DNA from 4 places in the Oceanobacillus sp. MO10714A genome. Region 3 is predicted to be linked to each of the others. Evidence: riboswitches for the same ligand, from Rfam matches in the RefSeq annotation. Region 3 holds a riboswitch; each other region holds the start of a gene.

The links. Region 3 has a riboswitch for S-adenosylmethionine ahead of SPD53_RS16545 (methionine ABC transporter ATP-binding protein). Riboswitches for the same ligand answer to the same signal wherever they lie in the genome.
Region 1: linked by a shared signal. The riboswitch ahead of SPD53_RS12725 (aliphatic sulfonate ABC transporter substrate-binding protein) and the one ahead of SPD53_RS16545 (methionine ABC transporter ATP-binding protein) in region 3 are both predicted to bind S-adenosylmethionine.
Region 2: linked by a shared signal. The riboswitch ahead of SPD53_RS08360 (5-methyltetrahydropteroyltriglutamate--homocysteine S-methyltransferase) and the one ahead of SPD53_RS16545 (methionine ABC transporter ATP-binding protein) in region 3 are both predicted to bind S-adenosylmethionine.
Region 4: linked by a shared signal. The riboswitch ahead of SPD53_RS15070 (cyclase family protein) and the one ahead of SPD53_RS16545 (methionine ABC transporter ATP-binding protein) in region 3 are both predicted to bind S-adenosylmethionine.

The regions. Positions count from the first base shown of each region.
Region 1 covers NZ_JAXHDC010000025.1:33,059-41,315, forward strand. The annotation lists gene rocF (arginase) at 135-1,058, shown strand; gene SPD53_RS12705 (carboxymuconolactone decarboxylase family protein) at 1,502-2,179, opposite strand; gene acsA (acetate--CoA ligase) at 2,236-3,939, opposite strand; gene SPD53_RS12715 (ABC transporter ATP-binding protein) at 3,955-4,656, opposite strand; gene SPD53_RS12720 (ABC transporter permease) at 4,670-5,512, opposite strand; gene SPD53_RS12725 (aliphatic sulfonate ABC transporter substrate-binding protein) at 5,529-6,512, opposite strand; SAM riboswitch class I at 6,679-6,790, opposite strand; gene SPD53_RS12730 (AI-2E family transporter) at 7,054-8,076, shown strand.
Region 2 covers NZ_JAXHDC010000010.1:37,283-45,539, forward strand. The annotation lists gene SPD53_RS08335 (Rossmann-like and DUF2520 domain-containing protein) at 1-219, shown strand, start outside; gene panB (3-methyl-2-oxobutanoate hydroxymethyltransferase) at 216-1,043, shown strand; gene panC (pantoate--beta-alanine ligase) at 1,071-1,919, shown strand; gene SPD53_RS08350 (hypothetical protein) at 2,189-2,461, shown strand; gene SPD53_RS08355 (MDR family MFS transporter) at 2,915-4,378, shown strand; SAM riboswitch class I at 4,441-4,544, shown strand; gene SPD53_RS08360 (5-methyltetrahydropteroyltriglutamate--homocysteine S-methyltransferase) at 4,722-5,819, shown strand; gene SPD53_RS08365 (class I SAM-dependent DNA methyltransferase) at 6,233-6,889, shown strand; gene SPD53_RS08370 (PLP-dependent cysteine synthase family protein) at 6,924-7,880, shown strand; gene SPD53_RS08375 (bifunctional cystathionine gamma-lyase/homocysteine desulfhydrase) at 8,050-8,257, shown strand, end outside.
Region 3 covers NZ_JAXHDC010000047.1:204-8,460, reverse strand. The annotation lists gene SPD53_RS16570 (glycosyltransferase) at 1-790, opposite strand, end outside; gene SPD53_RS16565 (MetQ/NlpA family ABC transporter substrate-binding protein) at 1,137-1,949, opposite strand; gene SPD53_RS16560 (iron-containing alcohol dehydrogenase family protein) at 1,968-3,053, opposite strand; gene SPD53_RS16555 (alpha-hydroxy-acid oxidizing protein) at 3,084-4,226, opposite strand; gene SPD53_RS16550 (methionine ABC transporter permease) at 4,260-4,922, opposite strand; gene SPD53_RS16545 (methionine ABC transporter ATP-binding protein) at 4,928-5,944, opposite strand; SAM riboswitch class I at 6,051-6,162, opposite strand; gene SPD53_RS16540 (pyridoxal phosphate-dependent aminotransferase) at 6,242-7,408, opposite strand; gene SPD53_RS16535 (carbon-nitrogen family hydrolase) at 7,434-8,219, opposite strand.
Region 4 covers NZ_JAXHDC010000037.1:3,483-11,739, forward strand. The annotation lists gene SPD53_RS15040 (ABC transporter ATP-binding protein) at 1-880, opposite strand, end outside; gene SPD53_RS15045 (sensor histidine kinase) at 1,004-2,344, opposite strand; gene SPD53_RS15050 (response regulator transcription factor) at 2,365-3,033, opposite strand; gene SPD53_RS15055 (thioredoxin family protein) at 3,190-3,429, shown strand; gene SPD53_RS15060 (LysR family transcriptional regulator) at 3,603-4,520, opposite strand; gene SPD53_RS15065 (hypothetical protein) at 4,820-5,260, shown strand; SAM riboswitch class I at 5,390-5,493, shown strand; gene SPD53_RS15070 (cyclase family protein) at 5,568-6,320, shown strand; gene SPD53_RS15075 (ABC transporter ATP-binding protein) at 6,605-7,525, shown strand; gene SPD53_RS15080 (ABC transporter permease) at 7,518-8,257, shown strand, end outside.

The DNA of each region.
Region 1 (8,257 bases), on a different contig from region 3:
TCGTAATAATCCTAAATATCTATGAGATAATCATAGAGTAAAATAGTGCATATTTATTAACTTTCATTGTTAGATTGATTCATATCGCTTAAACAACTAAGATATTCTTAAGCTTTATTATGGGAGGTATTTTTATGGGTAAAAATATATCAATTTTAGGAGTTCCCATGGATTTGGGACAATCAAGAAGAGGGGTCAACATGGGACCTGATGCAATTCGTTATGCCGGTATTGTGGAACGACTGGAGAATATCGGTCATATAGTGGTCGACAATAGAAATATTACGGTTTGCAACAACGATATGGACAATTCAGCCTCAACAAACTTAAAAAACTTGGATGCAGTTCTTAAAACAAATACAGATTTACAGGAGGAAGTAGATAATATAATAAAAAACGAAGCATTTCCTTTAATTTTAGGAGGGGATCATAGTATAGCGATCGGAACATTAGCGGGATTAGCACAGAATTATTCTAATTTGGGTGTTATTTGGTTCGATGCCCATGGAGATTTGAATCTTCCAGAAACATCTCCCTCTGGCAATATTCATGGGATGCCACTTGCAGTTAGCTTAGGATATGGTCACCCTTCCATTGTTAATATCGGGAGTAAGGCTCCAAAGGTAAAACCTGAGAATGTAGTGATGATTGGAATACGCGATTTAGATGAGGGAGAAAAAGAGTTGATTAATCAAATTGGCCTGAAGGTATACACGATGCATGAAGTTGATAAACTTGGAATGAATCAAGTGATACTCGAAACAATGGACTATCTTAAAAATACAGATGGAATCCATTTATCTTTAGATTTAGACGGTTTAGATCCGCTTGATTGTCCCGGTGTAGGCACTCCAGTAAACGGTGGAATCAGTTATCGTGAAAGTCATCTTGCAATGGAAATGTTAGCGGATACAAATTTAATTACTTCCGCTGAATTTGTTGAGGTAAATCCTATTCTAGATGAAAGGAATAAAACAGCTGAAGTTGCAGTTGATCTTATAGGTTCTTTATTAGGTGAGAAAATCTTAAAAACATCTCCACCGAAAGCAACAGTTTAAATTAAAGTATCTTAGGAACGCAGCTATAAATCTATCTTCATGTATTAAGATATTTAATAGTTGTTCATTTAACTTTTGCAGTCTGAAATTGTAGGCTCTTCCCTGGTATAATTAATGGATGCAACAAGTAATTCCATTATTGCATCGGATGCACTTCCAATACCTTAATCAAGAGGGAAGAGCCATTTTCATTTTTCATTGTCCATTTGAACAAGTTTTGAATTCGTTCGGGTGATTAGGAGCGCTATTATCACTCGAACGGGCTTAGATTTAAGTTCGTTCAGACAATTAAAGGGGTTCTGATCAACCGAGCGAGATACATTTAAGTTCGTTCGGACGATAACATGATAAAATCAAAACCACATGGAATAGGGGGAGTATATTAGATTTTTTCACTTGATTCCATGCGGCTTTTCTATTGTTTTTTCTATAGACTTTTAATCTTAGCTATCATATGCATTTAACGCTTTCACACTATGCGCGATCGCCGAGCCCGCCTTTAATGCCGTTGCAACAAAAATCGACTCTGCTAGCTCTTCTTTCGTCACACCCGCTTTCTTGGCTCCCTTTGTATGGATAGCAATGCAATACGGGCAACCTGTCGTATGTGCAACAGCTACTGCGATGAGTTCCTTTTCTTTCACACTTAATATATTATCCTTGAGTGACAACGTATCAAAATCTACAAACGCTTTGAATATATCGTCATTTAGTGCAGAAAACTCTTTTAACCGGTTAAAATAAGATTGTTTATATAATTCTTCATCCTGGGTTTCATCGTAAGCATTCAGTGCATTTACACCATGAGCAATTGCGGATCCTGCTTTTAACGCTGTTGCAACGAGAACTGCTTCAGACAATTCTTCTTTCGTTACACCTTCAGTTTTACCTGCTTTTACATGGACCTCGATGCAATACGGACAACCTGTCGTATGTGCAACAGCAATCGCAATGAGTTCTTTCAACTTTCTAGATAACTTTCCTTCAGCCAATGCTGCCTTATCAAACTGCGCAAACGCTTTAAACGTATCTGGCGCCAGATCACCTAATTCACCAAGACGGTTGAAATATGATTTTTGGTACAATGCTTCCTGATTTGTAGCTACTGTTTCTTGACTCATGATAAGTTCCTCCTTGTTATTTTCATCTATTTAAATAAAATTACTTCTCAAATGAATTAAACTCCTACTTTTCCCAGCTCTTTCGCTTTTAACTCCCGGCGTAAAATTTTTCCGCTGATCGGTGTTTTCGGAAGCTCCTCCATAAATTCAATTTCTTTTGGTGCAGCATGTGCTGCAAGACCTTTACGGACGAATTGGCGCAATTCTTGTAGTAACGCTTCACTCGTCTCATAGCCACTCTTCAACACAATAAACGCCTTCACAATTTCTCCTCTGACCGCATCTGGCTTCCCGATAACACCAACTTCTGCGACTGCAGGATGTTCCATCAGCTTACTTTCCACTTCAAATGGACCGATTCGTTCACCGGAAGAATTAATCATATCGTCACTTCTCCCTTGGAAAAAGATATAACCATTATCATCCATCGTCGCCAAGTCACCTGACACATACCAGTTTTCAAACGGGAAGTACGTCTCATATTTCGCCGGGTCTTTCCAAACTTCGCGCATAATAGCAGGCCAATTTGCTTTCAGCGCTAAATGCCCTACTTCTCCAGGTAAAAGTTCTTTTCCATCCTCATCTAAGATCGCTGCTTCAATCCCTGGAAAAGGCTTGCCCATTGATCCTGGAACGATTCTTTCTGTCGGTAAATTGACAATAAGCTGTGCTCCCGTCTCTGTCATCCACCATGTATCATGGATACGTCTAGATAATGTTTTGATCCCCCAACGAATGACTTCTGGGTTTAATGGTTCACCGACACTTAAAATATGACGAATCTTAGATAAATCATAGTTTGTTAACTTCTCATTCCCTTTTGCCATCAACATTCTAAAAGCTGTCGGGGCACTATACCAAACCGTTACACCTGCTTTCTCTAAGACAGAATACCATTCATCCGCTTCAAATCTGCCACCATGAATGACAATCGTTGCCCGGTTTAAGAGCGGTGCAAATACCCCGTATACCGTTCCAGTCACCCAACCAGGATGAGCCGTACACCAGTAAACATCATCATCTTTTAAATCCAAAACCCATCTACCCGTGATGTATTGCTGGATCATTGCCCGGTGTGCATGGATAATACCTTTCGGGCGACCAGTCGAGCCACTCGTATAGTGAATATTAAGTCCGTGGTTTAAATCCACCCACTCGATAATGCCTTCTTCTGCTTGTGTCGCTCGTGCTTCAGCATAGAGAGAGATTTCATCACCTTCACATTGCTCGGGCTCTCCAGTAATCCAGACCGTCTGAAGGGAAGGCAACTCTTTCCGTGGAACACGCTTGATCAATTCCGGCGAAGCAATTAAGTAAGTACCTTCACAGTCCGCAATACGCTCTTTCACAGCATCTTCCATAAACGCTTCAAACAGTGGTCCGACAATCGCACCAAGCTTGATTACGGCAAGCATGGCGATATGACAATCAGGATGCTTTTCTAAAAAGACGAAGACGAAATCGCCTTTTTTTACCCCTTTATTTTTTAGAACCGTCGCCCAGAGATCCGATTGCTCTTTTAATTCACGGTAAGTCAATGTATTTTCTTCAGCTTCTCCGAAATAATGAAGTGCGATTTTTTCTCCATAACCATCAGCCACATGGCGATCCACACTCTCATATGCCATATTTACATTTCCAGTATCCGACCAACTAAAATGAGACTCGATTGCCTTCCAAGTGAAATCCTCCCTGACAGGCAGATCAGCTGCTATATTATAATTCCCTTCATATGAATCAATGACTTCTTCTTTCCCCATCGTTCGTTAGCCCCCTTATTCAATATGTAATACATCTAAAATTTCAGCTTTTTTTGCTGCTAAGTTTGAATTACCCCGGTCACGAGGCTTCGCTCCCACAACGGACAGCTCTCTTTCCAATGTCCCTGGCTGACCACCAAGAATCAATATCCGGTCACATAAGTACAATGCTTCATCAATATCATGTGTAACGATAATCATCGTTGTCGAGCGAATCTCTTGAATTTCTAACAATAAATCCTGCAATTGCATTTTGGTGAAAGCATCAAGTGCGCTAAATGGCTCGTCTAATAACAAAACACTAGGCTCTCCAATAAGTGCGCGGGCAATCGCCGTTCGTTGCGCCATTCCACCAGATAAATCTTTTGGAAAATGATTGCCAAATTCGGATAATCCGACTAGATTCAAATATTCCTGCACGTCAACACTTTTCGTATCTTTTACACCAAATAAGATATTTTCTTTCACGGTTAGCCAAGGCATTAATCTCGGTTCTTGGAAAATCATTCCGATTGGTTGCTCACCTAGACTCGCAAGCTCAATATCTCCCTTAAATCCTTCATCCAAACCAGATAACACCCGTAATAATGTACTTTTCCCACAACCACTCGTTCCCAGGATTCCAACCGTCTCGCCTTCCTGAATGGCAAATGATAGATTTTTAAATCCTGCCAGTCCGTTATTGAACGTTCTTGATGCGTTTTCTACTTTCAACATGATGATCCCTCCGTCAGAGCTGGTTTTGTAAGTTATCCTGCCATTTTAATGCACGGGCCTCTAATGTCTTCAATAGGAAATCCGTTGCTTTACCTAGTAGTGCGAATAATATAATGCTTGCAATGATCAGTTCAGGTGAATACGTATTTTGACCGACGACGAGCAAATATCCTAGTCCTTGGCTTGCTCCCATTAACTCGGAAGCAACAACGAACATCCAGCCTAATCCAACCCCGCTCCGTAACCCAACGAGGAAAGATGGGAGGGATGCTGGAAAAATAATGCGACGAACTGTTTGTAATGCTGTGAAATGGTGAATCTTCCCAACCTCAATTAACTTCCGGTCTACACCTTGAATTCCTGAAACGATATTCAAATAAATTGGGAAAAAGACACCAACTGCAATTAACATCACTTTAGAGGCCTCTCCAATTCCCATCCATAGGATAAATAGTGGCACCCACGCGAGCGACGGAATCGAACGAAACGCTTGGATTAATGGATCCATCAATTGTTCAAACCATTTAAAATAACCGACAACAGACCCGATGACAACTGCGGCAACCGTCCCAGCTAGAAAACCAACAGCCACACGATAGAAGGTGATCCCAACATGCCCCCAAAGTGTTCCTTCATTCGCTAGTTCAATGATTTTTTGTACAATTGTCGTTGGAGAGGGAAAGACATAAGCATCGAGCAAGCTGAAACGAACCGCCGCTTCCCAGATGATAAACAGAACAGCTGGGATAATGAGACCAAGCGCGAACCCCCTCACTTTCTTCCATTCTGAGTTGACCTTTATTGCTTTCTTTTCTTTTACTTCAAATATTTCATTTACCTCTGTTTTGACGGACATGCCTATTCCCCCTACTTCATTCGATTACATTTTTTGAATATTGTTCAACGATCAATTCTTCCACAAGTTCCTTAACATCAATATTTTCTTGAATGACACTTTCCGCTTGCAGTACTTCACCTGCTGCGTTAAGTGCTTCAATTTGCTTCTCTCCGGGAATCGGATCTGAAAAGTCATTCCGTTCCAAGCTCTTCTCAGCTATCTCTAAATCCATATCTGCTTCTCGTGCCAATATTTCCGCTGCCTCCTCTGGATTTTCGATGACCCATTCTCTCGCCTTTTCATAGACTTCAATTACTTTTTCTATAACCTCTGGATGCTGTTCTGCAAATTCGGATCGAACATTTAATGTTCCGTACGTATTTTTATCATGGTCCCGTAAAAATAAATTTGCTCCAGAATCTACTTCAACTTTTGCCATATGTGGATCTAACCCTGCCCATACATCGACTTGATCGGTTAAAAGAGCATTTGCACCATCAGCATGTTGTAAGTTCACAATTTCCAAATCCTGTGAGGAAAGTCCCGCTTCCTGCAACGAACGCAGCAAGAAAATGTACGGGTCTGTTCCTAATGTGGCAGCTACTTTCTTACCTTCCAGTTGTTCTACCGATTTAATGTCAGAATCAGCTGTTGCGACAAGTGCCGTCCATTCCGGCTTCGAATAAATATAAACGGACTCAATTGCCGATCCGTTTGATTTTGCAATTAATGCAGCTGCCCCAGCAGCCGAACCGAAATCTACACTACTCGAATTTAAAAACTCAAGTGCTTTATTACTCCCATGACTGAGCACCCATTCCACTTCTATCCCCTGCTCCTCAAACACTTCCTCCGCCCAACCAAATTCTTTCAATGCTAGACTTGTCGGGGAATAATATGCATAATCTAATACCACTTTATCTAATGTGTCCTTTCCTTCTCCCTGGGCAGAGTCACAAGCCGTTATAACGAGCGAAGCTCCAATCATTCCTGCGATAAAAGCAATCCACTTTCTCATGTCTAGTTCCTCCTAGGCTTATTTTTATATTGAATTTCAATTTAAGTTTTCCAAACTTTATTTTCCTTATAAGTATAGTCGGGTTTAAATGTGAACTTTCCACCTTTTCAAAGATTGCTTCATATAAAAAACCCCCTTCCTTAAGAAGAGGGTTTTAAAATTCCTCCTCTTATCTTTCAGATTCTTAAAAACTGTAGGATTTAGCACCTTTGCAGTTTGGCCAACTGCAGGTTGCCGGGTTTCGTCGGGCCTATTCCCTCCACCACTCTTAATAAGAGAGTATACATATGTAATTGTATTGAACAAATTATTTTAAAATTTAACCGATTGGAAACTATTCTAATCAAAAAGAATAAAATTGTCAACTTTTTTTTAAAGTTGTTTCAGCGGGACAGAGGGTCAGAGCATTTGTCCCAGGTTTAATATGATTGCAGGATTACTTAAGTTTTTATCTTGTATTTTTCCTGTTATAAGTGGATACTAAAGGATATAGGCAAAACTAGTTAACTTACTTCACATGGCATAAGAGAGGAAATATTATATGGAATCAATCGTCGACTTTTTTCGAAAAACCGGAGTAAAACGCATTATTATTTTTGGTTTAATCATTCTAATTCTTTACAGTGTAAGAAGTTTAATAAATATTATCCTCCTTACTTTTATTTTTTCATTTTTGATGAATGGGCTAGTTGAATTTACAATGAAACGGATCAAATTTAACCGATCGATTCTCGTGTTATTGCTATACTCCGTAATCGTCAGTTTATTAACAGTAGGAGCAGTAAAATACTTACCAATTATAACGATGGAAATCAGTCAAGTCATTGGGCAGATTTCAAATTTCTCCATCCAATCGTATAATAATCCAGTTTTTAGTTTTATAGAACCGATTATTTCAAGCGCTCAAATTACAAGCTACATAGAAAACGGCTTTTCATTTCTCTTAAAGTCGATTACAGATATTAGCACGGTAAGTGTACAGGTTTTAATCTCGTTAATACTTAGCTTATTCTTCCTGCTCGAAAAACCCCGCCTACTTGCATTTACGAGTAAGTTCAAAAAAAGTAAAGTTGCGCCATTTTACCTGGAGATCGAGTACTTCGGCAGTAAGTTTTCACGCACCTTTGGCAAAGTAATTGAAGCACAATTTATGATTGCCCTGATTAATACATTTCTTACGGTCATTGTATTAATCATTCTTGGATTCCCACAGATCTTTGGATTAGCGATTATGGTCTTTTTCTTAGGGCTTATCCCTGTTGCAGGTGTAATCATTTCACTTATCCCGCTATCTCTCATCGCCTATACAATCGGGGGCTTTTTAACCGTTATTTACTTGCTCATCGCAATTATGGTTATCCATGCAATTGAAGCGTATATTCTTAATCCGAAATTGATGTCTTCTAAAACAGACTTACCTGTATTTTATACATTTATTGTCTTGATCTTTTCCCAGCATTTCTTTGGTGTCTGGGGGTTAATTATCGGAATACCGGTGTTTGTATTCTTGCTGGATATATTGGATGTAACGAATATAGATACAAAAGAGCAAAAAACAACGTGAGGCTTTTATTAGACACACGTTGTTTTTTTATGTTTATTAATTTTGTAAGGAAGATTTTAACCGCTCTATTTTTTAGTATACATAATCCTTTTCTAAATGAATGATACAAAATTACAATAAATTCTAACTTTTTTGGAATAATTGGCTTCTGATACTTATTGTACAAAAGACTGAAGTTTAG
Region 2 (8,257 bases), on a different contig from region 3:
CAAGGAAATACGGAAAATATTCTTTCCTACGGGACAACGGATGCACTGACAGGACCGATTGAGAGAAATGATCTTGGTACCATTTTAAATCATTTGCAAGTCTTACATCCACAGGAAAAGGAAGTTTATAAAGCTCTATCAGGACTGGCTCTAGAGGTAGCGGAGGAGAAACATAAAGACAGGGACTATAAAAAAATCAAAGGGGTTATCAAAGAATGAAAAATACAGTGACGTCATTCCAGCAACAAAAAAATGCAGGCGATAAAATTACGATGCTTACGTGCTACGACTATTCGATGGCAAAGTTGATGGATCAAGCTGAAATTAATATGTTATTGGTTGGGGATTCGCTTGGACAAGTTATGCTTGGATATGAAAATACACTGCCTGTTACAATAGATGATATGATTCACCATACAAGGGCTGTTGCTAGAGGAGCAAGCAAGGCTTTTGTTTTAGCAGATTTACCATTCATGTCTTATCAAATTTCCGTTCAGGATGCTGTATTAAATGCAGGCAGATTAATAAAAGAAGGCAGGGCGCATGGTGTAAAATTGGAAGGCGGTACAAAGGTTTGCCCACAGATTAAAGCCATTGTAGAAGCATCCATTCCAGTTTGCGGGCATATCGGTCTAACCCCGCAATCTGTTAATGAATTTGGCGGGTTTAAGGTGCAAGGGAAAACCGAGGCTGCTGCTAGACAGTTAATCGCGGATGCTAAAGCAGTAGAGGCGGCGGGAGCATTTATGATCGTGTTAGAAGGCGTGCCTGCAAAACTAGCAGAAATCGTCACCAAGGAAATAAATATTCCAACAATCGGAATAGGCGCGGGCCCGGGGTGCGACGGACAAGTGCTTGTATATCAAGATATGCTGGCAATCTTTTCGGATTTCACGCCAAAGTTTGTCAAACAGTTTGCACAAGTAGGGGAAATCATGCAACAAGCATTCCGGGATTATATAACCGAAGTCAAAGAAGGATCGTTTCCTGCTAAAGAGCATACCTATACTGTTTCCGATGAGGTCATTGATAAATTATATTAAGGAAGAAAATTAAAGGAGTTAAGTATAATGCAGATTGTATCAACCATTAAGGATGTTAAAGCTGTTGTGAAAAAGTGGAAAGAAGAAGGGCATACAATTGGCTTTGTACCGACGATGGGATTTTTGCACGAGGGACATGGAAGTCTTATTACTGCTGCAAGAGAAGCAAATGAAAAGGTTGTAGTTAGTATTTTCGTAAATCCAATGCAATTTGGGCCAAATGAGGATTTTGATAGTTATCCCCATGACTTGGAGAGAGATAGTAAGATTTGTGAAAATCTAGGAGTGGACCTTATTTTCCACCCAACACCAGAAGAGATGTATCCGCAAGATTTTTTTACGTATGTTGATATGTCTGTACTAACCGAAGAACTCTGTGGATTAAACCGTGAAGGTCATTTTCGCGGGGTATGTACGGTTGTCAACAAGTTATTTAATATTACACAGCCAGACCGTGCTTATTTCGGAGAGAAGGATGCACAACAATTGGCCATCATCAAACAAATGGTAAAGGATTTATGTATGAATGTTGAGGTCATTGATTGTCCGACTGTTCGTGAAGAAGATGGTTTGGCGAAGAGTTCTCGTAATACATATCTTTCTCCTGAAGATAGAGGGGCAGCATTGATTGTAAGTGATACTATTTCCCTTGGCGAAAGCTTGGTAAAAGAAGGGGAAACAAATGCAGAGAAATTGATTGCTGCAATGGAAACGCATCTCAAAACAGAACCAAAGGCTAAAATTGAATATGTGAAGGTAGTTGATGGGGAGACGCTGCAGCCAATTTCAACTATTAGACCGGGAGTTTTAGTTGCTATAGCGGTGCATATTGGAAAAACAAGACTGATTGATAATTTTAGTGTTCGTAAGTTATAGACTTAAATTGAAAATGTACAATAAAAGAAAGGACATAACGTATAGATGATTAATCGTTATGCCCTTTTTTAACCAGCTCAACAGTTAATTAATACGTAAATCGAGAGTAACGGGACTGCGAACCCCAAGGAGAAAGCTGCACGTACGCTGAATAAAAGTAATTACGAATTTACTTTTTTATTTCCAGGTGTGTTGAGTTAATAACAATCAAATCCTTTGGTTAAGCTAGTATTAATAATAGCTTAACTAAAGGACTCTGAGGTGATGATATGTTACTGTCAGGAGAGATTATATCTGGAGAATTTGACGGCAATGCGAATGAGTTTTCTATACAAAAAGTAAAACACTTCACGACACAAACAACGATAAATGAAAAACAGTTAAAAAGTCTTTATCATTATCTGAAAAAACATCAAGATGATGCAGAAGGCCATGTCATTACGCTATATGACCAATTGCCTATCCGATTGAATCGGGAAGAAATAAGCCTACTTGCGGGTGACCTTGAAAAAGTGCAGGAAATGTATCTTGACACATTCTGAATGACCGCTTATAATGAAGAAGATTTTTAATAAGAGGGAGTATTATTGAGAAAATGAGACAACATCCTAACTTTGAACCGATAATTGAATATGGTCAAAGCCTCTGATTTGCGTTGCAGAGTGATTGGGATACGTCTGTCCTTTATCATAATCATAATGTCAAATTATGAAAAAAGTTATATACCATACAATGAACTCTACGGATAATTCAATTCAGGTGGTGGAAAGGCGGCTCTGTTCTGTCTTTCCTTTTTAGTTTTAGTGAATGAGACCCCCCAATGTTTTTAAGGAGTACCCCTACTTTTGACCACAGGCAGCTGCTTGTGATTTTTTATTTTGAACAAACAATTGAAGGAGGAAGTTTTTTGCAAACTTTATTATTTTTTTGATGGTAAAAAGTGAGTGAAATGCATAGATATACTATATTTTAAAATAAAATTAGAGGTAAAAATAATGAGCAAATCAAAAGAAAAAAATTATGAATTTCTATCAGAAGATCCGAATGTCAAAACATTGCCGCTTATGGCAGCGTTGATCATCGGAGCGTTTTTCGCGATATTGAATGAGACACTGTTGAATATTGCGCTCACGACATTAATGGCAGAGTTCGATATTACGCTACCAACTGTCCAGTGGGTTGCAACAGGATTTATGTTAATGATGGGGATTGTTATACCAGTATCTCCATTATTTATGCAATGGTTTACGACAAGGCAGCTTTTCATTGGGACGATGACGGTCTTTACAATTGGTACAACGATAGCGGCAATCGCGCCGACATTTTCCGTATTGCTTACTGGCCGGTTGATTCAGGCAGTCGGTACTGGAATGTTGATGCCGATTATATTCAACGTCTTTTTACTTGTGTATCCTCCACATAAAAGAGGGAAAATCATGGGAATTGTTGGGTTAGTTATTATGTTTGCACCTGCAATCGGACCAACACTTTCAGGAGTTATCGTTGATTACTTGGGTTGGAGATTTTTATTTATCTCTGTCCTCCCATTTGCTGTATTTTCGATTCTTTTTGCCTTGAAATATTTGGTGAATGTATCGGAAGTGACGAAACCGAAGATCGATTGGCTCTCCATTGTCTTTTCAACGGTAGGTTTTGGTGCAACAATATACGGATTCAGCTCGGTTGGAGAGAGTGAGGCAGGGTTTTTAACACGTGATGTTTTAACTGCAATTATCATTGGGGTGATTGGAATCATTCTCTTTGCCATCAGACAATTTAAGCTGGAAGAACCGTTGATGGACTTGCGCGTGTTCAAATTGCCGATGTTCACGCATGCAGTAATCATGTTCATTATTATTGTGATGACGATGTTTGCCTCAGAACTTATCTTACCGGTGTTCATGCAGGGACCAATGGCTCTTGCACCAGCAATGGCTGGAATGCTGCTGCTCCCGGGAAGTATTTTAAACGGGATTATGAGCCCATTTATGGGCGCTTTATTCGATAAAGTTGGTCCTCGGGTGATGATGATACCTGCGACAATTGTGCTTGCCGGGACGATGTTTATGTTCAGCCGAATGACAGCTGATACGCCGCCTTGGGTAATAATCGTTGGATTTATGCTCATTATGCTTAGCGTATCTGCAACGATGATGCCAGCTGAAACAAATGGGCTGAATCAGCTGCCGAAGCGATTATATCCGCACGGTACGGCTGTGATGTCCACGCTGCAGCCGTTGAGCGGGGCAATTGGAGTTTCGGTATTTATCAGTATTTTAAATTCGAAACAGGCCAGTTATCTCGCAGGTGTTGCGGATCCTGCGTCTCAACAATCAATAACGCAAGCGATGGTTGTTGCAGTGGAGCATGTCTACTTTATTATCTTTATCATTACGATCATCGCAGTAATTCTATCCTTCGTTGTCTACCGCGCTCGGCCGGTTGAAGAAAATGTTTAAAAAAGGTTGACAATTATCTAAAAGCTATGTAGAGTATAGCTAATAACTTAATAAAGCAAATTTTCTTATCAAGAGAAGTGGAGGGACTGGCCCTGTGAAGCTTCAGCAACAGACATGAATATGTATTGTGCTAATTCCAGTAGCGTCATATGCTTGAAGATAAGAAGAGTAGACACGATACTAGAATCCTCTTCTTATTTTCAAGAAGGGGATTTTCTTATTTTTGCAGATATGAAAGTAGAAATCCTTTCTTCCCGCATAAATGCAACTAGAGCATTCGCCGTAAAAGCTTGGTGAAGACAGAGTCTTCTAATCAAAATATATAATGAAAAGGGGAAATACAATGACGACACTTACGAAAGCGCCATTTCGAGCAGATCATGTTGGAAGTTTATTAAGACCCGAAAGCATTAAGCAAGCAAGAGCAGATTTTCAGGCCGAAAAGAAGTCAGCGGATGAATTATATGCGATTGAAACAGAAGAGATTACCCGAATTGTTGATAAGCAGATTGAAGTTGGCTTAGAGGTTGTAACGGATGGAGAATTCCGCCGTAGATTCTGGCACACTGATTTCCTTGAGCATTTAAATGGCATAGAGGGCTATGTTCCAGAGCATGGTTATCGATTTAAAGGGATAGAAACAGAAAAGTACACAATTCGCAACAACGGAAAAGTGTCATTCAATCCGAACCATCCATTTATTGAGGACTTTAAGGTCTTTAATAAAATTGTTGATGGTCGTGCAGTCGCAAAACAAACGATTCCAAGTCCGAATCAGCTATTCCACCCTGGCATGATGGACGAGACAGTTTACTCCGATATTGAAATTTATGCGAAAGATGTTATTCAAGCATATCGTGATGCGATTCAAGCGTTTTACGATGCAGGTGTCCGTTACTTGCAATTGGATGACGTATACATTGCAGGACTCTCTTCTCCTGAGAAGGAATTCCCTGAAGATGGCTACTCGAGAGAGCAATACATCGACTTGGCCCTCCGCGTAATCAATGGAGTGTTGGATGGTAAACCAGCGGATTTAACTGTCACAACGCACTTATGCCGTGGAAATTACCAGTCTGCATACATGTTCAGTGGTAGTTATGATTTGATTGCACCAACCTTACTCGCGAAGGAAAAAGTGGATGGATTTTTCCTGGAATATGATGACGAACGTTCTGGGGATTTCAAAGCTTTAGCCCATATTCCTAAGGGTGGGCCACAAGTGGTCCTTGGATTAGTTACTTCGAAGTCAGGTGAACTGGAAGATAAGGAAAAGCTTAAAGATCGAATAAAAGAAGCGACACAATACATTCCCAAGGAGCAAATTTGCTTAAGCCCACAATGCGGATTTTCATCAACCCATCACGGAAATAAGTTAACGGAAGAACAGCAATGGGAGAAATTACGCTTTATCGTTGAGTTATCAAAAGAAATTTGGTGATACCAAAATGAGATAATCTTAAGCATTTGGACGGTACACCTGTTATTTAACAAGCAGAAGACTCTCGTGTTTTATACACATTAACGGTCTGTAATACCCCCCACTCTAAACAAGAGGGAAAACTAAAATGTGAAGGTGGGGGATATACAGTCCGTAAATACCTGATTCTGTTCAACTAACATTCAGTGGGGAGGTAAGGAATCTCCCACTGAATGAAGTTTCACTTTAAGAATTATTTAATAGTGAATGAAAAAGGTCAAAAAAGCAAATTTCGAGCAGTATGTAGCTGCTGGAAGTTTGCTTTTTTTATTGGTGGACATTACGTTTGGATTTTAATCGTAAGAGTTGTAACAATTATTATACTTTGTTAATATCATAATACCAAGTAAATTTATATGAATGGTGTGGTTGGATTGGGAGAGCAGTTTAATCGTTTATTTGACGAGTGGGCAGCGAGTTACGATGATACGGTTCAGGGGGCTGATATGGAATATCGGGAAGTATTCAGAAATTATGAAATAATTCTTCAGAAGATTAGTGATCGTGTGCATGGTTTTGTCATTGAGTTTGGCGTAGGAACAGGTAATTTAACAAAAAAGCTTATGGAAAAAGGGTTAGAAGTGGTTGGGATTGAGCCTTCAGACAATATGCGGAAAATTGCCCAACAAAAACTTCCTAACACGAAAATTATGAAAGGCAATTTTCTATCCTTTCCCAGACAAAATAAAAAGGTAGACGCAATTGTGAGTAGCTATGCATTTCATCACTTGACGGATAAGGAAAAGGAGCAAGCGATTAAACTCTACACAAATATATTAGACACGCAAGGGAAAATTATCTTCGGTGATACGATCTTTGAGAATGATAAAAAGAAAAATGAAGCCTATCTACAGGCGAAAAAGAAGGGTTATCATCGATTAGCAGAGGATTTGAATACGGAATATTACACGACCATCCCTAAGATGGAACAGATACTTCATCAGTATGGGTTTACAACAAGTTTTGAACAAATCAATGATTATGTATGGATTATGGAAGCGCAATTGAATAGAGAAGCAAAGCTCGCATAAGAAAAATGTCCATATGAGGCAGGTGGTGGAAAGAATGAATATCATACAAAACCTCAGCCAGTTGGTTGGGAACACGCCAATGTTTGAAATCACTGCATATGATTTACCAAAAGATGTAAGGCTGTTTGCGAAATTGGAGTTCCAGAATATTGGTGGGAGCATCAAGGATCGGCTCGGATTTTATCTCATTCAAAAAGCTATCGAAAAAGGGGAATTACAAAAGGGAGACACCGTGATTGAGCCGACCGCGGGTAATACGGGGATTGGCTTGGCACTTGCTGCAATCCATTATCAATTACATGCTATTTTCGTTACTCCTGAAAAATTTAGTCAGGAGAAACAGGCCCTTATGCGGGCATTAGGCGCTGAAGTAATCAATACACCGACAGAGTTTGGGATGGCCTATGCAATAGAAAAGGCGCAACAACTTGCAAGCGTTCGTCCGGGCGCCTATATTCCTAATCAATTTTATAATAAAGATAATCCAAACACCTATTATGATACACTTGGGCCGGAAATTATAGCTGACTTAGATGGAAGAGTTGATATTTTTATTGCTGGTGCCGGTTCGGGTGGGACGTTTACTGGCGTGGCACGTTATCTAAAAGAAAAGCAGCCACAAGTAAAGACAGTAATTGTGGAACCTCAAGGATCCATTTTAAATGGGGGTGACCCGGGTCCCCATAAAATAGAGGGAATAGGAGTAGAATTCATACCAGACATTATGGACCGGAGTCTATTTGACAAAATTTATACGGTTACCGACGAACAAGCATTTGCCCGATTAGCTGAGATAGCAAAATATGAAGGATTACTCGTTGGCAGTTCTTCCGGTGCTGTAGTAGAAGCTGCTTTAAAAGAAGCAGAAATCGCGGAGCCTGGAACAAATATCGTAACTATTTTTCCGGACAGTAGTGAACGCTACTTGAGTACGGGAATCTATCGCGGGGAAAACGTCCGTAACACTTCCGCATCAAAAGGAAGAGGTTAATCAAATTTATTTAGGCGGACGCTACCACCCTGATTCACGAAAGCGAATTCAGTGGGAGAAGGGCCGTCGACTAAATACGCGACGTCTTGTCGCAATGTCGACACTAGCACGTCCAGTGCATCGAAACCCCCACTGAATGAAGTTTCATTCTAAGGAGGGATAGAATAAGATGAGAAAGAAAACGCAATTAATTCACGGTGGAGCAGCTATTGATAAAAATGTTGGCGCGATGTCGCCGCCGATTTATCAGGCAAGCACATTTAAGCAAAATGGTGTCGGTAATTTTACTTATGAATATTCACGGACGGGAAACCCTACGCGAGAGGCTTTAGAAACACTTATTGCTGATCTGGAAAAAGGGAAGCGTGGCTTTGCTT
Region 3 (8,257 bases):
AAATATAAGGGTTTTCCTGAAATCCTAGGAAATGGATGACATCCTGTAAATTAAGCCTGCTTGCAAGTTCTTTTAATTCGGTTTCCCGTTCCCCTTCACCCAAGATAATCAGCCTTACGTTCATTTTATCACGTATCTTAGCAAAGGCTTTGATTAGTGTCTGCTGATCCTTGTCATCAACAAGTCTTCCAGCTGTAATGATTATCTTTTCGCTTCCATTAAATAGGGCTTTATGTTCTTCTTTTAATTTTCCCTTTTCGATACCTGTTTTGATTTTTTGTACATCAACTGGATTATAAATTACTTCAATTTTATTTTTATCTACCTTGTATCGGGAAATAATATTATTTCTCACACCTTGTGATAACGCAATTACACGGCTGGAAAATGTGTATAATAGACCATATAATCTTAATTTTAGATCCGCTTTGCGCGAGCCACCCAAGTAGGCAGCTTCTCTTACTATATTTTTTGCCCGTGTAAAAGAAAAAAGCCTGCCAAGAATCGCGACTGTATTATAATTCGGAATCGTGCTAAATACAATATCTGCTTTTTCCCGTCTGATTACTTTTGCTAACGGGAATATCGCTGAACGTAACTGTTTCGTATCTAACTTAATAAATTTAATATCTGAGTTTAAATACTTCTCATAATTCCCATTATAGTTTAATGTTACAAGTATTGGGGTAAACTTCGACTGATCGATGTTATTCAATATATTTAATAATGTACGTGCAGCCCCTCCTGCACCCATTTGATAGATAAAAAATATAATTCTTTTCTTCTCCACTAAAGCTTCATCCTTATCTTTAGTATCTCATTGTAAAGCGAATTTACACTCTGGTAATTATACCATAGCAACACCAATTAATAAATTATCCCCGGTGGTTCGCTCGCTATAAAAATAGCTGATCGATACAGCAAGCCCACTCTATAGTTTAACATATTGTATATACCTATCAAATTTTTCAAGTTGTCCTGTTGCTTTTCTCTAATGTAAACTATCAAATTAACTAGATGTCTGCAGCTACTATATAATAACTTGAATAATCAATCCCATTGTGAAGTTTTGAACATTTTGTTAAAAAAGTTCGGGACAGCAGAATGTAACTTGCTGTCCCATTCGTCAAATATTTTTACCATCCTACAACAATCGATCCTCCATACGTTTCTTCAACAAATTGCTCCACTTCATCCGATTGATAAATATCGATGAACTGTTGAACGGCTGGATCGTCTTCGTTTTCTTTGCGTACCGCAATCAAGTTAACAAAAGTGGAATCTTGTTCAATGAAAATCGAGTCTTCTCCAGGTACAAGTCCTGCTTCCATTGCAAAGTTCGAGTTGATTGCTGCGATATCCACTTCACCAAGCTGACGCGGAATTTGTGCAGAATCGAGCTCAATAAATTCATAGTTATGTTCATTTTCTGCGATATCATTGACAGTAGCGTTTACGCCAAGTCCTTCTTCTAGCGTGATTAAGCCAGCTTGTTCAAATAATAATAATGCACGTCCACTATTTGTCGGGTCACTTGGAAGACCAATACTTGCACCGTCTTCTAAATCAGCTATATCTGTAACTTTCTCAGAATAAATTCCCATTGGGAAAGTAATCGTATCGGCAACTTTTACTAAATCCAGGCCACGTTCTTCATTCATATGATCAAAAAATGGCTCCGTTTGGAAACTGTTGATATCGAGTTCCCCTTCCGATAGACTCACGTTCGGCATTACATAATCACTGAATGACACAATTTCAATCGTCAAGTCTTCCTCTTCCGCAAGCTCTTTCACTTTTTCTAAAACTTCTTCATGCGGTCCTGCTGTTACTCCAACAACGAGTTTTCCATCTTCGAGCAGTCCTTCCCCTTCATCCGAGCCGCCGCCACAAGCAGCGAATAGAATTAATACACTTGCAAGTATTGCTGTTAATAATGTCTTTTTCATTTATTTCCCCTCATTCTTTCATATTTTATTTTCGACATAGAAGATTGCTTTTTCTAACATGTCTTCTGTCACTTTTTCTTCCATTAAATGGATTGATTCTTGTGGAAGTAAAATCTTTTTAATGATCCTTCCTAGTAATTCCGTGTCCTTTACATCTACGGATAAATCTTTTAATGATGTTGGAAGTTCCCATTCTTTATAAAACTGCAGCAGTTTGTCGAGTTCTTCCTCTTTTCCTTCTATCGCAAGTTGGACTAACGTACCGTAAGCAACAATCGATCCGTGCAAGAAATCTTTGACACTAGGCGCATCCGTTAAACCGTTATGAACCGAGTGGGCCCCGGCAATCCTGCCCGCTTTTTCACCGAAGCCACCGACCATGCCGCCTGTCATAATAATCGTTTCGATGATGCGGACAAGTGCGTCGGTAACTTCTTGCTTCGAAACCGATTCAAGTGCAGCTTTTCCGTCTTTTAATAAAATATCGCGGCATGCTCTTGCAGCGAACTGGGAAACTTGCAACCAAACTGGGAATTCTTGATTCTTGTAAAAACTGCGAACTAACGCGTCTGCTTCATAGTATTTTGCCAAAGTGTCACCGATCCCAGCCTTCAAAAATCGAATCGGTGAAGCTGCAATGATTGCTGGTTCAATCAGGACGAGCGTGTTCGCTACCGGGAACTCGGTATAGTGGGAATGAGTTCCGTCCGCTTCATAGAATACGCTAAGCGGTGTCCAGGCGGCACAGGTCGCTGCGATTGTCGGTATTAGAACCGACTTGATTCCAGATTGGACGGCTGCTGCTTTTGCAATATCGAGTGCAGTCCCTCCGCCGATACCGATGACAGCATCCGCTTTTTCTTTTTCGCACATTGCTGCTAATTGTTCGCTCGTTTCTAATGTGCAAGGACCATCGACGAATGTTAATGCTTGGTGATCCAATTCTTCCGGAAGATAGGGTGATGTCGCTTGCCATGCCTTTCTGCCACTTACAATATGAATATTTTTTACACCTAAATCTGCCAGATGCGTCGGTAATTCTTTTAAAACACCGGAACCGGTCCGGTAATGGCCTGGTGCTCCTTTTACAATTGCTGTTGCCATCTAACGTGCTCCTTTTTTCGCCTACTTCGCTTAATCTTTCAAAATATGAATATTTCGCGCTACCTTGACACTCGACGCTCCGGCAAGCGCAAGGGAGGATCTTGTCTGCTGCATAAAGTTTGTGAGTACTTTTTCAACACCGGCTTGTCCAGCGAGGGCTAGCCCATATGCGTAAGGTCTGCCGAGTAAAACCGCGTCGGCACCTAGCGCAAGTGCTTTAACGACATCTGCTCCGCGGCGAATGCCACTATCGATTAAAATCGGGACTTCCCCTCCAACCTCTTCTACAACTGCTGGGAGCGCGTCAATGCTAGAGATGACACCATCTAACTGCCGACCGCCATGGTTGGAAACGATAATGCCATCGACCCCGTTTTCAATCGCGAGTCTTGCATCTGTCGGATGTAGGATTCCTTTTAATAAAACCGGGAGAGATGTGCGTTTCTTCAGTTCAGCAACATGCTTCCAGCTTAACTTCGGATGGTAAATGTTTTGCAAAATTTCTTCTACGACAGATGCCTCGTCGTCCTGCTTTAATGTGGATAGAAAGGCACTATCTGTAATATAATTCGCTTTTCCGTAGCCTGCTTTCAGCGGTGAGAATCGGTTCGTCATGTCCTCCTCGCGCCAGCCGAACATTGTTGTATCGATAGTAAGGACGATTGCTTGATAGCCTGCTTCTTCTGCACGCTTTACCATATTAAAGGAAATATTTTCGTTATTGGACCAGTACAACTGGAACCATTTTGGACTACCTTCTGAAACCTCTGCCACTTCCTCGATTGCGTAACTGGAAACCGTGCTTTGTATATAAGGTACATCCAATTTCGCAGCTGCTTTTGCAACCGCAAGTTCCGCTTCTTCATGCGTAGTTTTCAGCATTCCGATCGGAGCGAGCAAAAATGGGTGGCGGTACGTATGACCAAATAGCTCAATACTTGTATCCACGTTGGAGACATCATTTAAATATTGGGGCAGAATAGAATATTTCTCGAATGAAGCGGTGTTTTTCCGCAACGTCTCCTCCCCTCCGCCTCCTGAGCGGGTGTATCCAAATGCATTTTTCGACATTTTTTCTTTCGCTTTTGCCTCTAATTCTTCTACACGAAAAGGAAAAGTCTCCGTTGTTTCTAGGTTCGTAATGAATGCATCTTTCGGCTTTGTAGTCGTCAAGACTTCTACCTCCTAAAGTTGGCTTTCTTCCGTTTAATCCTTTTTCAAACGTGCAGCGATCCGGTTACCAAGGGACTGGATTCCTTGGACGAGGATGATTAAGATAAAGACCGTTGCATACATGACATCTACTTCATAACGTAAGTGTCCGAAACGATACGCAAGATCTCCGAGTCCCCCTGCACCGACTAGACCGGCCATTGCGGTCGCACCGATCAAGCTGATTGTAACAATTGTTAAGCCTAAAACGATGGATGGACGTGCTTCCCGAAGCATGACACTCCAGATGATTTTATGTGTTTTAATCCCCATTGCTTTATATGCTTCAATAATTCCGCTATCCACTTCGAGTAGAGAACTTTCCAGTAAGCGTGCAAGATATGGTGCGGTGTAAATAACGAGTGGAACGATAACACCTTGCACGCCAATCGTTGTGCCGACCAAGAATTTCGTAAATGGCAGAATAAAGAATAATAGAATAATAAACGGAATCGAGCGGACTATGTTTATAACGAGATTCAATAATTGATAGACGAATTTATTTTCCAATGATTGTCCCGGGCGTGTCAGTACAACAAGTATGCCTAAAGGCACCCCAATCAAAATCGCAAAAAATAAGGAAATGATGACCATTTGAAACGTTTCAATGATAGCTTGGCCAATAATAGGCAGCCATTGTTCGATAAAGTTTTCCATTTTATTTATTCACCCTCCACTTCTTCTGTTACGACCCCTTGATCGTTTAAGAACGTTAAGGAGGCATTGATTTGATCCTGTTCACCAACAAGATGAATGATCAGATTTCCGACGATTCCGTTTTTCAATTCCATAATATTCGCCGTTAAAATATTCGGCTTCACTTTAAACTTCTCAATCACTTGTGCAAGTAAAGGCTCCCCGGCACTCTCTCCAATAAAGGTAAGGCTCGTCACCGTACCATTTAGTTTCAATTGGTTGATGAGTGATGCGGATAATTTACGCTGAGAAATCGTATCTAAAAACTTCTTTGTCGTCTGATGACGGGGATCGGTGAACAATTCGATACTGGAACGCTGTTCAACGATTTCTCCATTTTCAAGAACCGACACATCGTCACAAATCTTCTGAATGACACTCATTTCGTGGGTAATGAGTAAGATGGTTATCCCCAGTTCTTCGTTAATCTTAAGGAGTAGATCAAGAATTGAATTAGTTGTTTCGGGGTCAAGGGCACTTGTCGCCTCGTCGCTCAGCAGGATTTCTGGTTCCTGTGATAATGCACGTGCAATGGCGACCCGCTGCTTCTGTCCACCAGATAATTGAGAAGGATAGCTGTCCTCTCTGTCTGCTAAATCAACAATTTTCAAATATTTTTCTACACGTTCTTTCACTTCTGTTTTGTTAAGCCCTAGAAGTCTTAGTGGTGTTGCTACGTTCTCATAAACGGTTGCAGTCTTCATGAGATTGAAATGCTGGAAAATCATTCCGATCTTCTGTCTCATTTTCCGCAAATTTTCATTTGATAGGGCTGTTAGCTCTGTGCCATTGATTGTTACCGTTCCACTGTTCGGCTTTTCCAGTAAATTGACGAGCCGGATTAAGGTACTTTTACCAGCACCACTGTAGCCAATGACACCGTGGATTTCACCTTTTTTTACATGAAGGTTAACATTGTTTACCGCTGTAACATTCCCATTTTTAGATGGGAATACCTTCGTGATGTTCTCTAATTTGATCATCTATCTACCTTTCCCTTCCAATCGTCTTTAGATTAAGAAATAGTTGGTATAAAAATAGCCTCTCTTTTCTAAAGAAAGAGAGGCTTTGTATGTATTCAGAGGTCCTCTCTTATCTTTCAAAACATCACGTTTTGCTGGAATTAGCACCTCTTTTATGGTTGACATAAAAAGGTTGCCGAGCTTCATCGGGCCAGTCCCTCAGCTACTCTTGATAAGAGATAAAACTATTTAATTATATTGATATAGACTACAGCAAAAGTTACGTGTCGTCAACTCTTATTTTAGTAATCTTTCAGACTAAGAGAAAAGTTTAAGTTTTTCAATCCGTTCGACTGCTTCTTCAAGACGGGCTTCATCAACTAGTAAACCGATCCGGATATAACCTTCCCCGTACGTCCCGAAGCCATTTCCGGCGGCGACAGCAACATCAGCCTTTTCCAGTAGCAAATCAGCAAATTGCTCACTTGTATACCCACTCGGAACCGGCAGCCATGCAAAGAACGAGCCACTAGGAGCTTCAACTTCCCAACCAATCCGTTTACATGCCGCGATTAATGCATTCCTGCGCCCTTCATACAGCTCGACTAATTCCTCCACACTTGATTGCTCTGCAGTTAAGGCAACAGCCGCCGCATGTTGGACTGCGGGGAACAGACTAACGAATAAATGATCTTGCAGGAGATTGATCGCTTCAATCATTTTCGCGTTGCCAACAGCAAAGCCTACTCGCCAACCGGCCATATTGTATGTTTTCGATAAGGTATAAAGCTCGATCCCGATATCTTTAGCGCCCTCTACCTCGAGGAAACTAACCGGTTTTTTCCCGTCAAAGCCTATTGCACCGTAAGCAATATCATGGACGATACCGATACCGTGCTCCTTGCCTAACTGTGCCGTCTCTTCGAAAAATTCTTTGGAAGCGATGGCTCCTGTAGGATTATTCGGATAATTTAAGTAAAGTAATTTCGCTTCTTCTAATTGTTTCGGCGTGAGCTTGTCATAGTCTGGTAAGAATGCATTTTCTCGAAGTAATGGCATTACTTCATGCCGAACATTCGCAAGCTTGACGCCAGATAGATAGTCCGGGTAGCCTGGATCTGGCAGTAACAGCATGTCGCCTTCGTTCATTAAGGCGAGGGGTAGTTCGACTAAGCCAATCTTCGTCCCAAATAAAACAGCTACTTCCGCTTCCGGGTCTAAATCGACATTGTATTCCCGCTTATAGAAATCGGCTGCTGCTCGTTTCAATTCCGCTGTGCCACGAAACGGCGAGTATTTATGTGAATTTGGGTCTGCGGCAGCTTCTTGCAAAGCTTGCACAATATTGGGTGGAGTTGGTTGATCCGGGTTCCCTTGCCCCAAATTAATGACATCGCGACCTTCTGCGTATGCTTTTGTCACTTTTTCTACGAGAGTTGCAAAAAATTGAACGGGCAACTCCTTTAGGCGATTCGAAAATTCCATTGACATAACCTCTTTATTTGTATATTTAATATAACTCTGGGACACGGCTTTCAAAGATTGGGACACTTTTTCTGACTTCAATTACCCTGTCCGGATTGATTGTGCCTCGTAATGTTTCTTCTTTATCTTCTGAACCTTTTACGAGAACATCTCCCCAAGGGTCTGCGATTAAAGAAGTTCCGGTGTATTTAACCTCATTCAGGGTGCCGACATTGTTTGCAGATACGACATACATTTGGTTTTCAATTGCGCGGGCTATTTGCAGGTTAACCCAATGATTGGTCCGCGGTTTCGGCCATTCGGCAGGGATAAATAATACTTGCGCCCCGTCTAACGCCAACTTGCGCGTGAGTTCTGGAAAACGCAGGTCATAGCAAATAATGACACCCATCCGAATCCCATCGAGTTCAAAAGTTTGCACTTTTTCCTTGCCACCAGTCAAGTATGCTGGTTCGTTCAACATCGGTACGAGGTGCATCTTGCTATATTCATAAACAAGGTTGCCGGCGCGGTCAAAAACAAGACTCGTATTATATAATTTGTCATCCACTTTATTCGCAATCGAGCCACCGACAATATTAATCTTGTATTCCTTCGCCAATTCACTTAAAAAAGATTTAGTAGGCTCTAATGCATCATCTGCAATTGTTTGGAGCTCTTCCAGCACATAGGATGTTGTCCACATTTCCGGCAATAGGATGATGTCTGGCTTATCATTCTTTACTTCTGATCCAACCCAACGCTTCACCTTTTCCCTGTTATCATGCGGGGAACCTGGTACAAGTTCCATTTGGTAAACAGCAACTTTCATCATATCCATCCCCTTTCAAATATATATCATATTAGCAC
Region 4 (8,257 bases), on a different contig from region 3:
GAAAAATATCTTCCAGCGATCTTTTCTCTTCTTCCACCCGATAGATGGATAGATTCGCCTGCACGAGTAGTCTGACTGCCTCTGCAACCATTTCATTGGAACTTTCATGCAACATAATTAAACCATTTTCATGCTCCACCTTCATTCCATTTGCCAGCAATAAACGCCATGCTTGTTCCGCTTGACTAACTTTTAATGAAATGGCATGGCCTGCTAACGTTCGCATTGTCTCAATAGAATCTTGGAAAATCATTTTTCCCTTTGTAACAATACCTACTGTTGTTGCCATTTGGTCGATTTCAGTCAATAAATGGCTGGAAATAAGCACCGTCATTCCAAACTCTTCTGGCAGCCGTTTAATTAACTCGCGTATTTCAATAATGCCTGAAGGATCCAACCCATTCGTTGGCTCATCTAAAATAAGCAACTGTGGTTGATTTAATAAGGACATAGCAATGCCAAGCCGTTGCTTCATCCCGAGAGAGAAACCTTTCACCTTTTTGTCAGCTACTTCTGTTAGCCGAACAATCTCCAACACTTCATAAATTCTTTGCTTCGGAACCCCTATTATTTTTCGTAATGCTTCTAAGTTTTCATAGGCTGTTAAATGCGGGTAATAGGATGGGTTCTCAACTAACGAACCAACTTTTGCTAATATATTTTTTCGTTGTTGTTTTATATCTTGTCCGAAGATACGAATCCTTCCTGAAGTTGGTTTCATTAAGCCCAAGAGCATCCGGATCGTTGTCGTCTTTCCCGCTCCATTCGGTCCTAAAAATCCATAAATCTCTCCTTTTGAGATTTTCATATTCAATCCTTCTACCGCTAAGTCTTTTCCAAAACGCTTTGATAAGTTTGATGTTTCTACAATGTATTCCATTTTCTCACCTCACTTTTATCTTAAAGAATGAGGTTTAAAAACAAGGTTGGAACTTGTTTAAATTTTGTTTAAAAAAAGTGTACGCGGACAGAAGGTTATCAGCACATACACTCTTTGATATATTTATTTCTTATGATATTTGATTATTTTAACGGTTGTTCCATTGTTACTGGAATGAATCTCCCAATCTAAATTTAATCCCTGCACCATCATATCTATAATAGATAGTCCAATGCCTGCACCACTATACTCCGACCCCTTCTCGATTCCATCTCCTTTATCGATAAACAGAAGTGCATCATAGGTCTCAGTCGTTTTCGTTTTTACTTCTACATACTTTCCTTCCTTTGTATGCCTTAAAATATTTTGCAGCACGTTATCTATGATTCGGCTTATCCAAACAGGATCAACCTCCCAATAACTGCTATCCAATGGTTGCAAATCAATGTTAATTTCGAAGCCTTCCTTTTCAAACACGGGATACCAAGTGGCTAAATGCTCCCGAACGTAACGTACAATGTCAATCTCTTTTCGCTTGATTTGGTACTTACTCGCCGTAAGCAGGGTGTACGACATCAGATTCTCAATTAACCGGTCCATATCTTTAATCGAGACTTCTAATTGTTGAATAGCCTTATTCCACTCCGCACCTTGATCCATTTTCGAGATGGAATAGGATTGTGCCCGTAACTTAGTCAGTGGTGTTCTTAAGTCATGAGAAAGATTCGCAATTAATTCTTTTCGCAGTCGCTCTTCTTCCTGCTCCCGCTGTTTGCTTTTTCTTAGTTCGTCAACCATTTGATTAAACGTTTGTTCTAATTGGCCAATTTCATCTTTTTTCTTAACTGGAATGGCTAGTGGCAAACCGTCGACATCCCTTATTTCCATTGCTTCTTGAAGGTGTAAAAGCCGTTTTCTAATCCGGTGGAAAAATAGAAAGGATACGATAATGAACAATAAAACAATCGACAATAGTCCGATTATCAAAATATCCCCATAATGATCGTAAACAGACTGCATTGGGAGTTGCAGGGCCTCGCGAGGTATTTCAAAAACAATAAAACCATCCGATTCTTCCATTAATGTAATGACAGTAAAAGGATCACCATCATACCGGCTTTTAATAAAGGATGCAGTTTCTCTTGCACTCCACTCCGTTGGAATATCATGATTGCTACCAATTTTTTCTCGTAATATCCCGGACCCATCTACCCAAAACATTGTAGCCTCAGGAAAGTCTTCTTTCCATTTAGCAAAGTGTTGCTGGATAACCTCTTCTGAAATCTGTTCTAGATGGCTCGCATCTTCATGCCATCTTTCTTCAATCGTTTCCGTGTCTATTCCCTCTTTAAGATAACGGTTTTCAACATTTTCGGCGAATCCGTATACAAATAGTCCAATCGTTATGGAAGCAATTTGTACTAAAGAAATTGCGATCACGATTAGGAGCATGTATTTTGCCAACAGAGACCTGAAGAAATTCCTCATTGTTTCACCCGATATCCAATACCGCGAATCGTTTCAATGACTGTTGGTACAGATGGATTTTCTTCAATTTTTTCTCGTAAATATCGGATATGCACCATTAATGTTTTATCACCTTCGATATAGCTCTCTCCCCAGATACCTTCATATAATTGCTCTTTTGTTAATATTTGATTTAAGTGTCGGATAAAGTACTGGAATAAATGATATTGTTTACCTGTTAATAATATTTCCTCCTCATTATTTTTGTTGATAATCCGCATGCCTTTCGGGTAAATCTGCAAATGCTTAATTTCTAATACTTCGTCATGTCGCTGGAACCTTCGCAGCAATACTTCAATCCGGGCAGCGAGTTCATCGGGATGAAAGGGTTTTGTCACATAATCGTCTGCAAAACGGAGACCTTCCAGTCTATCCTCCACGGCAGTTCGAGCCGAAAGCATAATAATTGGTATATCTGGTGCACTTTTTTTCAGACGCTTGCCAAGAGAAAATCCATCTAATCCAGGCAGCATTACATCTAAAATCGCTAAATCTATCGAAGTCAAATAGCTCTCCATATTTTCCCCAGACTGCAGCCATGTTATTTTATAACCTCTTTCCGTTAAATCTGTTGAGACCCAATGACCTATTTCTTTATCATCTTCAATATATAATATATGAACCATATGCCCCTCCATTTATTATTCATGTTTTTTTATTATCATTTACTCTATTCTTTTATCTTAGCATAGTTAAAACCTATCATTACGATAGAAAATTTCTAATTGTTATAGCTACCTACTTGTTCTAAGCTAAATATAAGAGAAAAAGGAGGTATTCACATGCAGAAAGCAATATTTTATCATGCGGGTTGTCCAGTATGCGTCAATGCGGAAAAAATGGTATTAGATTATCTAGATGATTCGAAAGTAGATTTAGAAATTGTCCATTTCGAGGAAAATCCTTCTAGAATCAATGAAGCAGAAGAGGCTGGAGTAAAATCTGTTCCAGCATTAGTGCTGAACGGACAGACCTATCATATTAATTACGGCGCAAGTATGGAAGATGTTAAAAAAGACTAAAAACCAAAACAACACCCGAACCAATCTCCCTAGGGCGACGGTTCGGGCGTTCTTGTCAGTGGGACAGGGGGTTGGGACAGGGGGTCAGAGCACTTGTCCCACTGTATTTTCATAATTTATAGAAATATAATTGATAAAACAATTCAGACAACTTAGTACCTGAACTGCTTTTTTCATGGATTGATGTTAATAGCCTGCTCCTCTACCCCACCTGCTACTGCTTTCGTCACTTCTCCGATAAAGGCTCTGGTTGCTGTACACATGAATTTATCTTTTCGATAGATAATACCAATTTCCCTTTGTGGGGTTGGATTTAGTATTTTCACAACTTTTATATCTTGATTATTTAAATGTTCCAAGTACGGCAGTGGTAAAATGGGGGCTCCCATACCTTTTTCCGTCAGTTGGATAATTGATTCCAATGTTGTCAGCTCAAGTGCCGGATTAATCGTGATCCCGACAGTTCGAGCGTAGCCCTTAATTAACTGCCGAAGTTGATAATTTTCCGGCATAAGTATTAATGGGATATTGGTAATTTGATCAAAGTTTACTGCCGACTTTATCGCAAGTGGATGACCTTTGGGAACAGCAAGTGCCAGTTCCTCTGTATATAATGAAATTTCCTCCAACTCATCATTTCCATTCGGCAGGAACGTAAGACCAAGATCCAGTTTATTTTCCAGTATGCTTCTTTCAATCTCTTCTGTCCGCAATCCATGGACAGACAGTTTGATATTCGGATAAAGAGCTTTGAAGCGAACTAGTGCAGGAGGAAGTAGGTAATTCATACAAGTAAGCAAGGATCCGATTGTAAGCCTTCCTCTTTCCAACCCATTCAGTTCTCCAATTGCCGCTTGTGCTTGTTCCAATTCATAGAAAATCTGCTTACAATGCTTATATAAAATCTCTCCGGCCTCCGTTAATGCAGTCTTTTTCCCTATCCGGTCAAAGAGCGGAATTCCTACCTCGCCTTCTAAAACTTTGATTTGCTGGCTTAATGTCGGCTGGGCAATGTTCAATTTCTCAGCAGCCCTCGTAAAATGCAGTTCTTCACATACAGTCATGAAATATTCCAGCTGTCTTAATTCCATTAAATCCCTCCTCCATCTTTATTATGGTCTAAACATCCATATACCGAACAACCTCAATAACTTTTCCATTATTTCCATTAAATCATAACCAACACACCCTGTATAGAAATCGGGACAAGTGCTCTGACCCCCGTGTCCCACTGGGACAATGGGGTCAGAGCACTTGTCCCACTCCAGCACTTTTAACCTAAGTTCTCATAAACTATTGTGGGCTAATTTTATAAAAAGGAGTGGTTCCAGTGAGTAGAATCAATTTCAAATCCTTTACCGGCCGCGTCACAAGTGTAGATGACTTTCCGATGTATCCGCCTAATGATAATTTCGGTTGTTACAAGTTTATATCTGTTCAGAATGATGCCGGTACTGTCGTTAACTTCGTTGCAGGACCAGATACGTTCTTTCTATATCAGGAAAAAATCAAAGTCGGGGATCAGATCACCGGTTATTATGATGGGGATGCAGCCACAATTTTAATTTATCCACCGCAATACCGGGCATTAGTTATCGTGAAGGAAAATCCATATAGCCAAGTAAAGGTAAGTTATTTTAATGAGCAATTAATCAGCAGTGACGGCTCTTTGCAGCTAAATATCGGTCCTGATACACAGATGCAATTAACAAACGGGCAAGACTTCAAACAAAACCCTGCAAGGAGAAATTTAATTGTTGTTTATGGTGCAGCAACAAAGAGTATTCCAGCCCAAACAACCCCTTATGAAATAATTATTTTTTGCCGGTAAACTGGGACAGGGGGTCAGAGCATTTGTCCCAGTTGGGACAGATGCTCTGACCCCCTGTCCCCGAATTAAGTGTTGACTTTTTTCTTGTTTCGGTATATTCTATTATTTAACTAATTTCTTAATATTTTTTTCTTATCAAGAGAGGTGGAGGGACTGGCCCTTTGAGACCTCGGCAACAGGCTTTTGTAGTACTGTGCCAATTCCAGGAGCATGCATTTGCTCGAAGATAAGAAGAGCCAGCAGATATGCTACCTAACCCTCTTCTTATTTCAAGAAGAGGGTTTTTATAATTTTAGGGGGGATGAAATTGACGACAATACAAGCAGCAATAGAATTACAAAAAGCAATCTCACTACTGAAAGAAAAAGAATGGGTTGATTTGACTCACACTTTCGGCCCTGATTCACCGCATTTTGCAGCATTTGATGATGCCGCATTCAAGACACTTTACAACCATGACGATGGGTTCTTTGCCCAACAGTTCTCTTTTGCCGGACAATACGGTACTCATATCGATGCTCCAATTCATTTCGTAAGACATCAGCGCTACCTCGATGAACTTAAATTAAAAGAACTTGTCTTACCGCTCATAGTCATTGATAAATCAAGGGAAGCAGCACATAACCATGACTTCACCTTGACGAAAGAAGATATCCTCAAATTCGAAGCAGTCCACGGTGAAATTGAAGCAGGCACATTTGTCGCCTTACGTACCGATTGGAGCAAGCGGTGGCCAGATAAAGAGCGTTTTGAGAATAAGGATGAAGACGGTAATCCACATCTTCCCGGCTGGGGAATAGACGCTCTCGAATTCCTATTTGAAGAAAGAAAAATCAAAGCAGTCGGCCACGAAACCTTTGACACCGACTCCGCTATCGACGCTGCAAAAAACGGCAGACTCATCGGAGAATATTACGTACTAGAGCAAGACACCTATCAGATCGAACTGCTAACCAATCTGGATAAAGTTCCAACAAAAGGTGCCATCATTTTCAATATCGTTCCAAAGCCTGAAAAAGCAAGTGGATTTCCTGTACGATCGTTCGCAATACTACCCTAAATTAAATCTCTCACAACTGAAGTCACGAGTATTCTTGGTTTATTCATAAAGTGAAACTTCATTCAGTGAGGGTAGCACAGAAGCAAAAAAAGTATGGGGTAATATAAAAGCATAGCTCCCCTTAAATCAAAGGTGGAAGTGCCCTTACAGTAAAAGATGATCGGCTAGAAAAACATTTCTGCCGATCATCTTTTTGAATATATTATTACCAAAATCAGTAAAAATGAAACTTTCCCACCCCTTTTTCCGTACCACCTAGAGAACACGATAGAGGAGGGAATAAAATGACCGAAATTGCAATGCAATTGACGAATGTCCGAAAACGTATCGGCAATAAGGAAATCATAAAAGGCCTTTCCTTTACCATTAATAGAGGGGAAGTATTCGGCTTCATTGGACCAAATGGTGCCGGGAAAACGACGACAATCCGTATGATGGTAGGGTTAATGAAACTCACAGAAGGCGACGTACATATTCTCGGCAAAAGTATTAAAACAGAATTTAAAGAAGCAATCCGTGAAGTTGGCGGAATCGTTGAAAATCCAGAGCTCTACCCCTTTTTAACAGGCGCACAAAACTTAAAACAATATGCAAGGATGATTCCAGGGATTACGCAGGAAAGAATTGATGAGACGGTTAAACTTGTCGGTCTGGAAAAAGTAATGAATGAAAAAGTTGGCCGATACTCACTTGGGATGCGACAACGAATAGGAATCGCCCAAGCTTTATTGCATAAGCCATCCGTTCTCATACTCGACGAACCGACGAATGGACTAGACCCTGCCGGCATTCGAGAAATCAGACAATATATCCGGAAACTTGCAACCGAACATAATGTTGCAGTTATCATTTCCAGCCACCTATTGTCCGAAATCGAGTTAATGTGCGACCGGATCGGCATTATTAAAAATGGCGAACTTGTGGCGATTCAAGCTGTGAAAGAAAATACACCAGCAGGCGAACAACAACTGCTGCAAGTGGAAATGGAAGCAACACCACTTGAAAAAGCCCTAGAAGTCGTCAATCGTAAAACACCTGCCGCCCAAACAAACGGTAAAATCACGTTCCAAACCGAGAAGGAGAATATCCCGCTACTCATTTCCGATTTGGTGAAAGAAAATATTCTCATTTATGAAGTGCAAGTCACCAAATCAACTCTCGAAGATAAATTCTTTGATCTGATTGGAGAGAATATCATTGACTAATTTTCTAAATCTCATACAAAATGAAGTGATTAAAATCTACCGTTTGAAATCGACTTGGGCAATGTATATCATACTGGCATTAATCATTATTGGGGTCGGCCTGTTGGCAAAAACTTATGGGGACTTTATGACATATGAAGAAGATACGTGGAGAGAGACGCTGGAAACAGAGAATGCCGAATACATGAAAGATACGGAAGAATTTCCCGATATGGAGTCCTTTAATTCAACGTTCATCGAAATCAATAATTATTATTTAGAACATGATATTATGCCTGAAAGTTACGGTGCGTGGCAATTTGTAATGGAAAATGAGATGCTGCTTTCCCTTGTCAGTCTCTTTACCATCATCGTTGCTGCCGGTATTCTTGCTAACGAATTCCGCTGGGGAACGATTAAGCTGCTGCTCATCCGACCAATTTCACGGACGAAAATCTTAATATCAAAATATAGCGCCGTACTAATATTTTCATTTATAACGTTTTTATTCGTGCTCCTCTTCTCATGGATTATCGGAGGAATTTTCATCGGCTTTGACGGGATGAATCCTCATATCGTTCTTGAAAAAGGCGATGGAGTGGAATATGTTCCAGTTATTGGGGAGATTATAACCGATTACGGCTTCAGTCTCGTGAACTTGCTTATGATGGCGACATTCGCCTTTATGATCTCTTCCATTTTCAGAAACAGCGCGTTAGCAATTGGACTCGCAATTTTTCTTATGCTAGCTGG